2 regions of the Pseudarthrobacter sp. B907 genome follow, and region 2 is predicted to be linked to the other one. Evidence: riboswitches for the same ligand, from Rfam matches in the RefSeq annotation. Region 2 holds a riboswitch; the other holds the start of a gene.

Region 1 (4,376 bases), on a different contig from region 2:
AACGCGACGACCACGGCGGGTGCCGAACTCGACAGCACCGGGGGTCAGGGCGAACAGGGTGTCGTCGCCGCCGCGGCCGACGCCGGCGCCCGGGTGGAAGTGGGTGCCGCGCTGGCGGACGATGATCTCGCCTGCGGAAACTACCTGGCCGCCGAAGCGCTTGACGCCGAGGTACTGGGCGTTGGAGTCACGACCGTTGCGAGTGGAGCTCGCGCCTTTTTTATGTGCCATTTGGAATGCCTGCCTTCAAAAATTCTGGGGAAACTGTTGGAACCTGATCAGTAACGGGGAGTTACTTGATACCGGTGATCTTGACCTTGGTCAGTTCCTGACGGTGACCCTGGCGCTTCTTGTAACCGGTCTTGTTCTTGAACTTCTGGATAACGATCTTGGGACCACGGAGGTCTTCCAGGATCTCAGCCGTAACCGTTACCTTGGCCAGGTCCTTGGCTGCAGTCGTGACCTTGTCACCGTCCACCAGGAGCAGTGCGGGCAACTCAAAGGTGCTGCCGGCTCCACCGGGGACGCGGTTCAGGGTAACGAAGTCTCCAACGGAAACCTTCTCTTGGCGGCCGCCTGCGCGGACAATCGCGTACACCACTGGGGAACTCACTTCTCTCGACGTTTATTACTAGATTTGCGTGCGGAACCTGGCGCCAAAGTCTTTGGACCGGCTCACGCTGTGCCTCAACGCCGGTGGATTCCCCGGGGGAACCCATGAGCTATCCCGTGGAAAGTCCTGCCCGCAGGGCGGGTGAACAGTTCCTCAAGGTCATAACCCAAGTGTTGGCGTAAGCACCGAAGATCTAGACTACGCTAATTTTGCCTTCGGCCGCAAACGAGGCCGGTCCCGGCGGTAGTGCGTGACGGACGCCACACACTGTCCCCGAAGGGCCAAAGTGGTGGCATCGCAGCGACTTCCGGAACCGCGCCCCATCATCGTACCGGCCGCATCCCGCCGGGCCGCTCAGGCGTGCAACCTCGGCGCGTCGAAGAACTCCACCTCGTACCGGCAGGACTGCCCGAAAGCGAGGGCCATGGCGCTGCGCTCGGCCTCGGAACCCCGCCGGCCCGCCGCGTCCGTGTACCTGATCGCCTGCCGGGTCGACTCCGCGAAGGCCTCGTCGGCGTAGGTGCGCAGCCAGTCCGCGTAGGGGTGACCCACCGGGGCGCCGGCGCCAAGGAACTCCCGGTGCAAGGTGGCGCCCACCTCGGCGTAGAGCCAAAAGCACGGCAGCGCCGCGGCCACCAGCACGCCGTAGCTGCCGGCGAGCGAGGCCGCGTGCAGATGGTCCACGTAGGCCTTGGTGACCGGTCCCGGCGTTCCCGCCACTGCCCGGCCTCCCAGCCAGTTCCGGTGCAGCTCGGACTCCACTTCGAGGCACTGCTGCGCCGAACGGGACCAGAACAGCTGTTCGGCTTCCGACGGCGCGAGGGCGGCCGCGCGCGACAGCACCCGGGAGTAGCCGTTGAGGTAGAGGGCGTCCTGGCCGAGGTAGTAGGCGAACTCCTGTTCCGGCAGGGAGCCGTCCACGAGGCCGCGGATGAAGTCCAGGGCGTAGATCGCGTCCAGCCCGCCGGCGGCGTGCCCGTCGAGGACCGCGGCGAAGTCCCCCTCGCGGGCGAAGGCGGATGCGGAGGGCGAACCGCCCTGCTGCAGGTGGTGGAAATGGTGCACCGGACCGTTGCCGCGTCCGACGTCGAGGCGCCCGGCCTCCCGCAGCGCGCCCAGCAGCCACGGCTTGGCCTCACGCAGCGACGCCTCCCAGTCCCCCGTCCGGACTTGCACCGTGGCCAGCGCCGAGGACAGCGAGCAGCCGGTGCCGTGGCTGTTGCGGGTGGCGATCCGCTTGCCCGGCACCACCACCGTCTCCGCACCAAGCAGTCCCCCGGTGTTGACGAGCGCGTCCGGGCAGCCTGCGCCGTCGTCGTCAGCGCCGGTGTCCTGGAGGTGGCCGCCCTTGACCAGCACGGTGGAGCCGGTCAGCGCCGCGAGCCGTTTGCCCTGGTCCAGCGCCTCGTCCCAGTCCGCGGCGGGTTCTTCGCCAAGCAGCATGGCCAGTTCCGCCAGGTTCGGGGTGATGAGGTCCGCGAGCGGAAGCAGGGCCCGCAGGGCGGTCTCGGCCGATTCCTGCAGCAGCCGGTCGCCGCTGGTGGCCACCATCACCGGGTCCAGGACCACGACGGCGGGGCGGACCTCCTCAAGCCAGGCCCGGACGGCGTCGATCACGACGGCGTCGCCGAGCATGCCGATCTTGACGGCGTCGATGGTGATGTCCTCGCTGATGGCGTCCAGCTGGGCGGTGAGGAAGGACGCGGGCGGCACGTGGACGGACCGGACGCCCTGGGTGTTCTGGGCCGTCAGCGCGGTAATGGCCGCCATGCCGTAGCCGCCATGCGCGGCGATGCTCTTCAGGTCCGCCTGGATGCCGGCGCCGCCGGAGGGGTCCGAGCCCGCAATGGCGAGGACCCGCGGAATCGTCGGCAGAACGGGTTCGCCGGGGGCGGCAGACGGGAACGTGGACTGCAGGATGGACGCGGGCCGGGCCGGTCCTGCCTGCTCGGTTGCGGCTGGCTGGGTCGATGAAATCAAGAGACATCCCTTCGCCGGTGCTAACCGGACAGGTTCAACGGGTCTGGATCTCAGCCGGCTCGTTGCGCGGCACCCCGTGTCAGTCCCCCAGCCTAGCGGTCCGTGCCAGGCTCTGTCCGCACCGCTGCGGTTGTTACCGTGCGCCCGTTAACGAACTCGCGGGTACCGTCCGGGCTCGACGCAATGTTGCGTCTAGCCCGGTCGATACCCGCGAGTGGCGGTGTCTGCCCGGTGCTACAGCTCCGAGGCGGGAACGCCGACGCCGAGGATGATTGGCTCGCTGGCGGCCGGTTTGGCGGCCACCTTCGCCGGCTCAGGGGCCTTGGCCTCGTGGACCGAACCGGCAACGGCCGACGGAGCAGTCGCGCGCTGCTGCACGGACGTCTCGTTGGCGGCGCCCTGGGCGCGGCTGGCGCTCCGGTTCCGGCGTACCCGGCGCGGCGGGGTGGTGTCCGCCGCGGCGGCCTGCACTACGGGAGCCTTGGCAGCTTCCTGCCTGACCGGTGCCTGCGCAGCGGGAGCCTTTGCGGCTTCCTGACGGACCGGTGCCTTGGCGGCTTCCTGGCGGGCGGGCGCCTGCGGCTCGCGGGTGCGGGCACTCGGGGCCTGGATCCGTGCGGTTCGGGCGCGTCCCCGGCCACGGGTGGCACGGGACGGCGCCGCGGCGGCGGCTTCGGCGGCTTCCGCTGCAGGGGCCTGCTCGGCGGCCTCAGCTTGGGCTTCGGGTGCTTCCGCGCCCTGTTCCGCTGCCGCCGGCTTGCCGGCCTCGGCGTCGCCCAGGTTGGCGAAGGCCTCGGTGAGCAGGTCCAGGGTCAGCGCCGGCTGCTGCGCTTCCTCGGCGTGCTCGACGAACGGCAGGGCAACCTGCTCGCCGCCGAAGGTCAGCACGGCGGCCGGACGCCCGGCAGCTTCCTCCGTCGAGGCAACTTCCACGGCCGCGTTCAGCGCCGCCTGGCGGGTTTCGGCGTCGGGCGCAGCCGTCGCGTCGCCGTCGTGCAGGTGGGCGGCGTGTGCGGCGGCGGCGATGTTCGCAAGCGCCGCGCGGGTAGCCTCCGCCTTGGCGTGGCGCTCGGCCTCGGTGGGCTCCGGGTGCACTGCAACGGGCGCGGACTGCTCGTCCGAACCCTGGCCACCCCGGCCGCGGCGGCGCTTGCGCTCGGTACGCGCGGGGGGCTGGTGTTCGGCCCGCGGGACGTGGTGTTCGGCGGCGACGGTGTTGGCACGGCGGTGCTCGACGGGCTCGTCATGGGTGACGACGCCGCGGCCGGCGCAGGCTTCACACTGTTCGCCGAAGACTTCCAGCAGCCCGGTGCCCATCCGCTTGCGGGTCATCTGCACGAGCCCTAGGGAGGTCACCTCCGCCACCTGGTGCTTGGTCCGGTCGCGGCCCAGGCACTCCACCATGCGGCGCAGCACGAGGTCGCGGTTGGATTCGAGCACCATGTCGATGAAGTCGATCACGATGATGCCGCCGATGTCCCGGAGTCGGAGCTGCCGGACGACTTCCTCGGCCGCTTCCAGGTTGTTCTTGGTGACGGTTTCCTCGAGGTTGCCGCCGCTGCCGGTGAACTTACCGGTGTTGACGTCCACCACGGTCATGGCTTCGGTGCGGTCGATCACGAGCGAGCCGCCGGAGGGCAGGAAGACCTTGCGGTCCAGTGCCTTGTGGATCTGCTCGTCGATGCGCCAGGCCGCGAAGATGTCCGTGTCCTTGGTCCACTTCTCGAGCCGGCCCACCAGGTCCGGAGCCACATAGGTGACGTAGGCCTCGATGGTGTCCCAG
Region 2 (4,376 bases):
GCCCGCGCCGTCTTCTCGTGACCGCAGCACGGTGGAGACAATCGATCCTGTGCGGCCATTGTGAGGTCGCCTGGTGGGCATGTTCCCCCACGGCTCTGCTGCGCCTTGCCACTGTTGAGCCCTCAGCCAGGCTGTGTTAGGGGCGGGGGTGGTGCCCGGGCCTGCTGCGGTGACTGCAGGCCCGGGGGTTTCTAGGGGTTGAGGCGGACGGGTTCGGGGAGGTAGACCTTCCCACCGGATTCACGGAATTCGGCGGACTTGGTGTTCATTCCGGCGATCGCTTCCTGTTCGGACATGCCTCCGAACTGGTCGCGGATGTCCTGGGAGAGCCGCATGGAGCAGAACTTGGGTCCGCACATGGAGCAGAAGTGCGCGGTCTTGGCCGGTTCGGCGGGCAGGGTCTCGTCGTGGAAGGATTCGGCTGTTTCCGGGTCCAGGGAGAGGGCGAACTGGTCCCTCCAGCGGAACTCGAAGCGTGCCTTGGACAGGGCGTCGTCGCGTTCGTGGGCGCCGGGGTGGCCTTTGGCGAGGTCGGCTGCGTGGGCGGCGATCTTGTAGGTGATGACTCCGGTCTTGACGTCGTCCTTGTTCGGCAGCCCGAGGTGTTCCTTGGGCGTGACGTAGCAGAGCATAGCGGTGCCGTAGCGGGCGATCTCGGTGGCGCCGATGGCAGAGGTGATGTGGTCATAGCCCGGTGCGATGTCGGTCACCAGCGGCCCCAGAGTGTAGAAGGGGGCGCCGTCGCAGAGTTCCTGCTGGCGTTCGACGTTTTCGCGGACGAGGTGGAAGGGGATGTGCCCGGGGCCTTCGACCATGACTTGCACGTCGTACTTCCAAGCACGCTTGGTAAGTTCGGCGAGGGTGTCAAGTTCGGCGAACTGGGCGGCGTCGTTGGCATCGGCCGTCGCGCCTGGCCGCAGGCCGTCACCGAGGGAGAACGCGACGTCGTACTTGGCGAAGATCTCGCAGAGTTCATCGAAGTGCGTGTAAAGGAAGTTCTCCTGGTGGTGGGCCAGGCACCAGCCGGCCATGATCGACCCTCCGCGGGAAACGATCCCGGTAACCCGGTTGGCGGTCAGCGGCACGTAGCGCAGCAGCACCCCGGCGTGGACGGTCATGTAGTCGACGCCCTGCTCGCACTGCTCGATCACGGTGTCCCGGTAGATCTCCCAGGTCAGGTCATTGGCCTCACCATTGACTTTCTCCAGCGCCTGATAGATCGGCACGGTGCCGATCGGTACGGGTGAGTTGCGGATGATCCATTCGCGGGTGGTGTGGATGTCATCCCCGGTGGAGAGGTCCATCACCGTGTCGGCTCCCCACTGGGCCGCCCACTGCAGTTTGTCCACTTCCTCGGCAATGGAGCTGGTCACGGCCGAGTTGCCGATGTTGGCGTTGATCTTCACCAGGAAGGCCTTGCCGATGATCATCGGCTCAGATTCGGGGTGGTTGATGTTGTTGGGGAGGATGGCCCGCCCGGCAGCGACCTCGGCGCGGACCAGCTCGACGTCACAGTTTTCCCGCACGGCGACGAACCGCATCTCGGGGGTGATCACGCCCTGGCGGGCGTAGTGCATCTGGGTGACGGTCTTACCCTCGAGGGCGCGGCGGGGCACCGGCTGCGCACCCTTCCATTCAGCAGAAGCGGCACCCCGGCGCACTGCGGACTTCCCGTCGTCGAGCAGGTTCCGTTCCCGGCCGCCGTAGGGCTCGGTATCGCCCCGGGCTTCTATCCATGCAGACCGGAAAGGCTCCAGCCCGACCACCGGGTCACTGCCCGGACCGGCGGTGCGGTACACCGTGAACGGTGGATTCTTCACCCCGTTCGGGGAGTCCTCCAAGGCGATCGCCGTGACAGGGACGCTAATGCCGTGTTCCGGGTCGCGGGCGTACGCGAGGGAATGCGAATTCATGGAGCTCATCGGTGGTTTCCTACTTCCTTCGCCGGCATGACCCGGACAGGTTCAACGGTCGCAGACTGCATCAGCCCGATCTCAGCCCCTGCAAGGGCACCCGTGTGGATGTGATCGATCCTACAGAAGCTTCGCCGGAGGTGGAAAATCCCTTGGACCGGTAACGACGGTGCCCCGCATGCGATCCGCCGGCTGGCGGCGGCGCGGCGCAGGCTGACGGGCACTATTGGCTCTGCCGAAGTTGTCGAGGTCTCTGTGTGGGAGCTTCCGTCGTGGCCCGACGGAGGATGCGTCGAGTTTGTTGATGAACTTACCCGGCCAGCGGGCAACGTTCGCCTATTCGGAGATGGACAAAGCTTTCCATTCCTCGATCCGGGCTTGCTGTAGCGGCGCCTTGCGGTTGAGGTACCAGGCTGCGCCGAGCAGAAGAAACCAAGCAGGTGCCACCACGAGAGCCATCCTGGTGTCATCTGCCTGGGCCAGTGCCACGAGCATGAAGCCGAAGAATGTCAGCACCACATAGGGCATGAAGGCGGAGCCGGGCATCTTGAACGTTGAGGCGGCGTGCAGGGCCGGGCGGCGCCGGCGGAACACGATGTAGCTGACGAGGATCATGGACCAAACGAACATCGTCAGGACGGAGGCCACGGACGTGACGATCGTAAAGGCGCCAATAACGGAATCGCCGGCATAGAGCAGGACCAATCCGGCCAGCAGGAAGATGCAGGAGAACAGCAGGGCGTTCTGCGGGACCTTGCGGACGCTCAGCTTCCCGAATACCTTCGGCGCGTTGCCGTCCTGGGCGAGGCCGTAGACCATGCGGGAGGTGGAGTAGATCCCGGAGTTGGCGCTGGAGGCCGCGGAGGTCAGGACCACAAGGTTGACCACCACCGCGGCGATGCCCAGCCCGGCCAAGGTAAACATGCCGATGAACGGGCTGCTGGCCGGATCGATGCTGCGCCAGGGGTTGACGGCCATGATGACCACGAGGGCGCCCACATAGAACAGCAATACCCGGATGGGGATGGAGTTGATGGCCCGCGGGAGGTTCTTTTCCGGGCTCTTGGTTTCCGCGGCCGCGGTGCCCACAAGTTCGATGCCCGCGAAGGCGAAAATGGCGATCTGGAAGCCGAGGATAAAGCCGAATGCGCCGTGCGGGAACATCCCGCCGTCGTTCCACATGTTGGCCAGGTTCGCCACAGCGCCGCTGGGCGACGTGAAATGCGTGGCGATCATGACAACGCCCGTCGCTATCAACGCGATGATCGCGACCACCTTGATGATGGCGAACCAGAATTCCGTTTCACCAAACGCTTTTACGCCGGGCACGTTCAGCAGGATCAGGACCAGGGGTGTGATCAGGGCCGGGATCCAGAGCGGGGTGCCAGGCGCGAGCTTGTCGACGTAACCGGCAATAGCCACGATGTCGGCCACTCCGGTGACCACCCAGAAGAACCAGTAGGACCAGCCGGTGAAAAAGCTTGCCCACGGACCGAGAAGGTCGCCGGCAAAGTCGCTGAATGACTTGTAGTTCAGGTTCGAAAGCAGGATCTCGCCCATGGCCCGCATGACGAAGAACAACATGGAACCAATGATCATGTAGACGAAAATCACGGACGGTCCGGCGAGGGAGATAGTTTTACCCGACCCCATGAACAGGCCGGTGCCGATTGCGCCGCCGATGGCGAGCAACTGGATATGGCGGTTCCCCAGGGCACGGGCGAGATGTGGTTCGTGGTTGTGTTCGGAGGCGCTGGTCCTGGTCTCCGAGATGGTGCGTTCAGACATGAGCTTCTTTCCTTCTTACGGCCGGCGGTGTGGCGGTAACCGTGGCGCCGCGACACCGACCAGGCGGCTCCGTCGAGGATGTGACGGAGATAACAGCGGGGTGGTGAATTAAGACTAGGGGTATGTTTCCAGCGCGAGGCGGGGAAAATTGCTCGGGCTTAAGTCTCTTCCTCGTGCACTTACTGGCGGTGTCGGCGGGTCGCGGGCTGCTGCGAGGTCCCGTAAGGGATCTCCTCCGGCTTTCTGCCGCGCTTCGCGACGCATCCGGGCCCTTCCTGTAAGAAGGACCCGCATGAGCTGATCATCGCTTGCGGTCCGGAAGTTACGCGACAAACGTCGACCATGTGAACTACAAAAGTCGTCCAATGTCACATGCTGGTCACCGAAACGACCATGCTCTCCTTCGACATCCCCGCCGGCGTGCCGGGGGACCCCCTGCACGCCGTCGTCATCTGGAGCACCCTATTGGGAGACACGCCCTAGCGGCGGCGGTCCAGGTGAAGCCGGTTCCCCACTTCGGGACTGGCGACGTCGATGCCTCCCGAGACTGGGGCATCATCCCCGGCCGTTGCAGGTTCCGCTTTTCTGAAGCCAGCTCAACGTAGATGGCCTCGCTCCGGCGTTCAGCCGCAGCTCAGGCGGTGCTATCGAGGATCAGCCGCGCCGTCTCCGTTG

Evidence for each region. A riboswitch is a leader RNA that binds a small molecule or an ion and turns the genes downstream of it on or off. The one in region 2 is predicted to bind thiamine pyrophosphate.
Region 1: it holds a riboswitch for thiamine pyrophosphate, as region 2 does, so the genes downstream of both, ABLI39_RS00475 (bifunctional hydroxymethylpyrimidine kinase/phosphomethylpyrimidine kinase) here and thiC (phosphomethylpyrimidine synthase ThiC) in region 2, are expected to answer to the same signal.

What each region holds. Positions count from the first base shown of each region.
Region 1 covers NZ_JBEEQE010000001.1:90,836-95,211, forward strand. Annotated here, with positions in the region: gene rpmA (50S ribosomal protein L27) at 1-231, opposite strand, end outside; gene rplU (50S ribosomal protein L21) at 293-601, opposite strand; gene ABLI39_RS00475 (bifunctional hydroxymethylpyrimidine kinase/phosphomethylpyrimidine kinase) at 968-2,533, opposite strand; TPP riboswitch at 2,583-2,680, opposite strand; gene ABLI39_RS00480 (Rne/Rng family ribonuclease) at 2,828-4,376, opposite strand, start outside.
Region 2 covers NZ_JBEEQE010000002.1:161,103-165,478, reverse strand. Annotated here, with positions in the region: gene thiC (phosphomethylpyrimidine synthase ThiC) at 192-1,922, opposite strand; TPP riboswitch at 1,920-2,027, opposite strand; gene ABLI39_RS02310 (amino acid permease) at 2,250-3,701, opposite strand; gene ABLI39_RS02305 (alpha/beta fold hydrolase) at 4,336-4,376, opposite strand, start outside.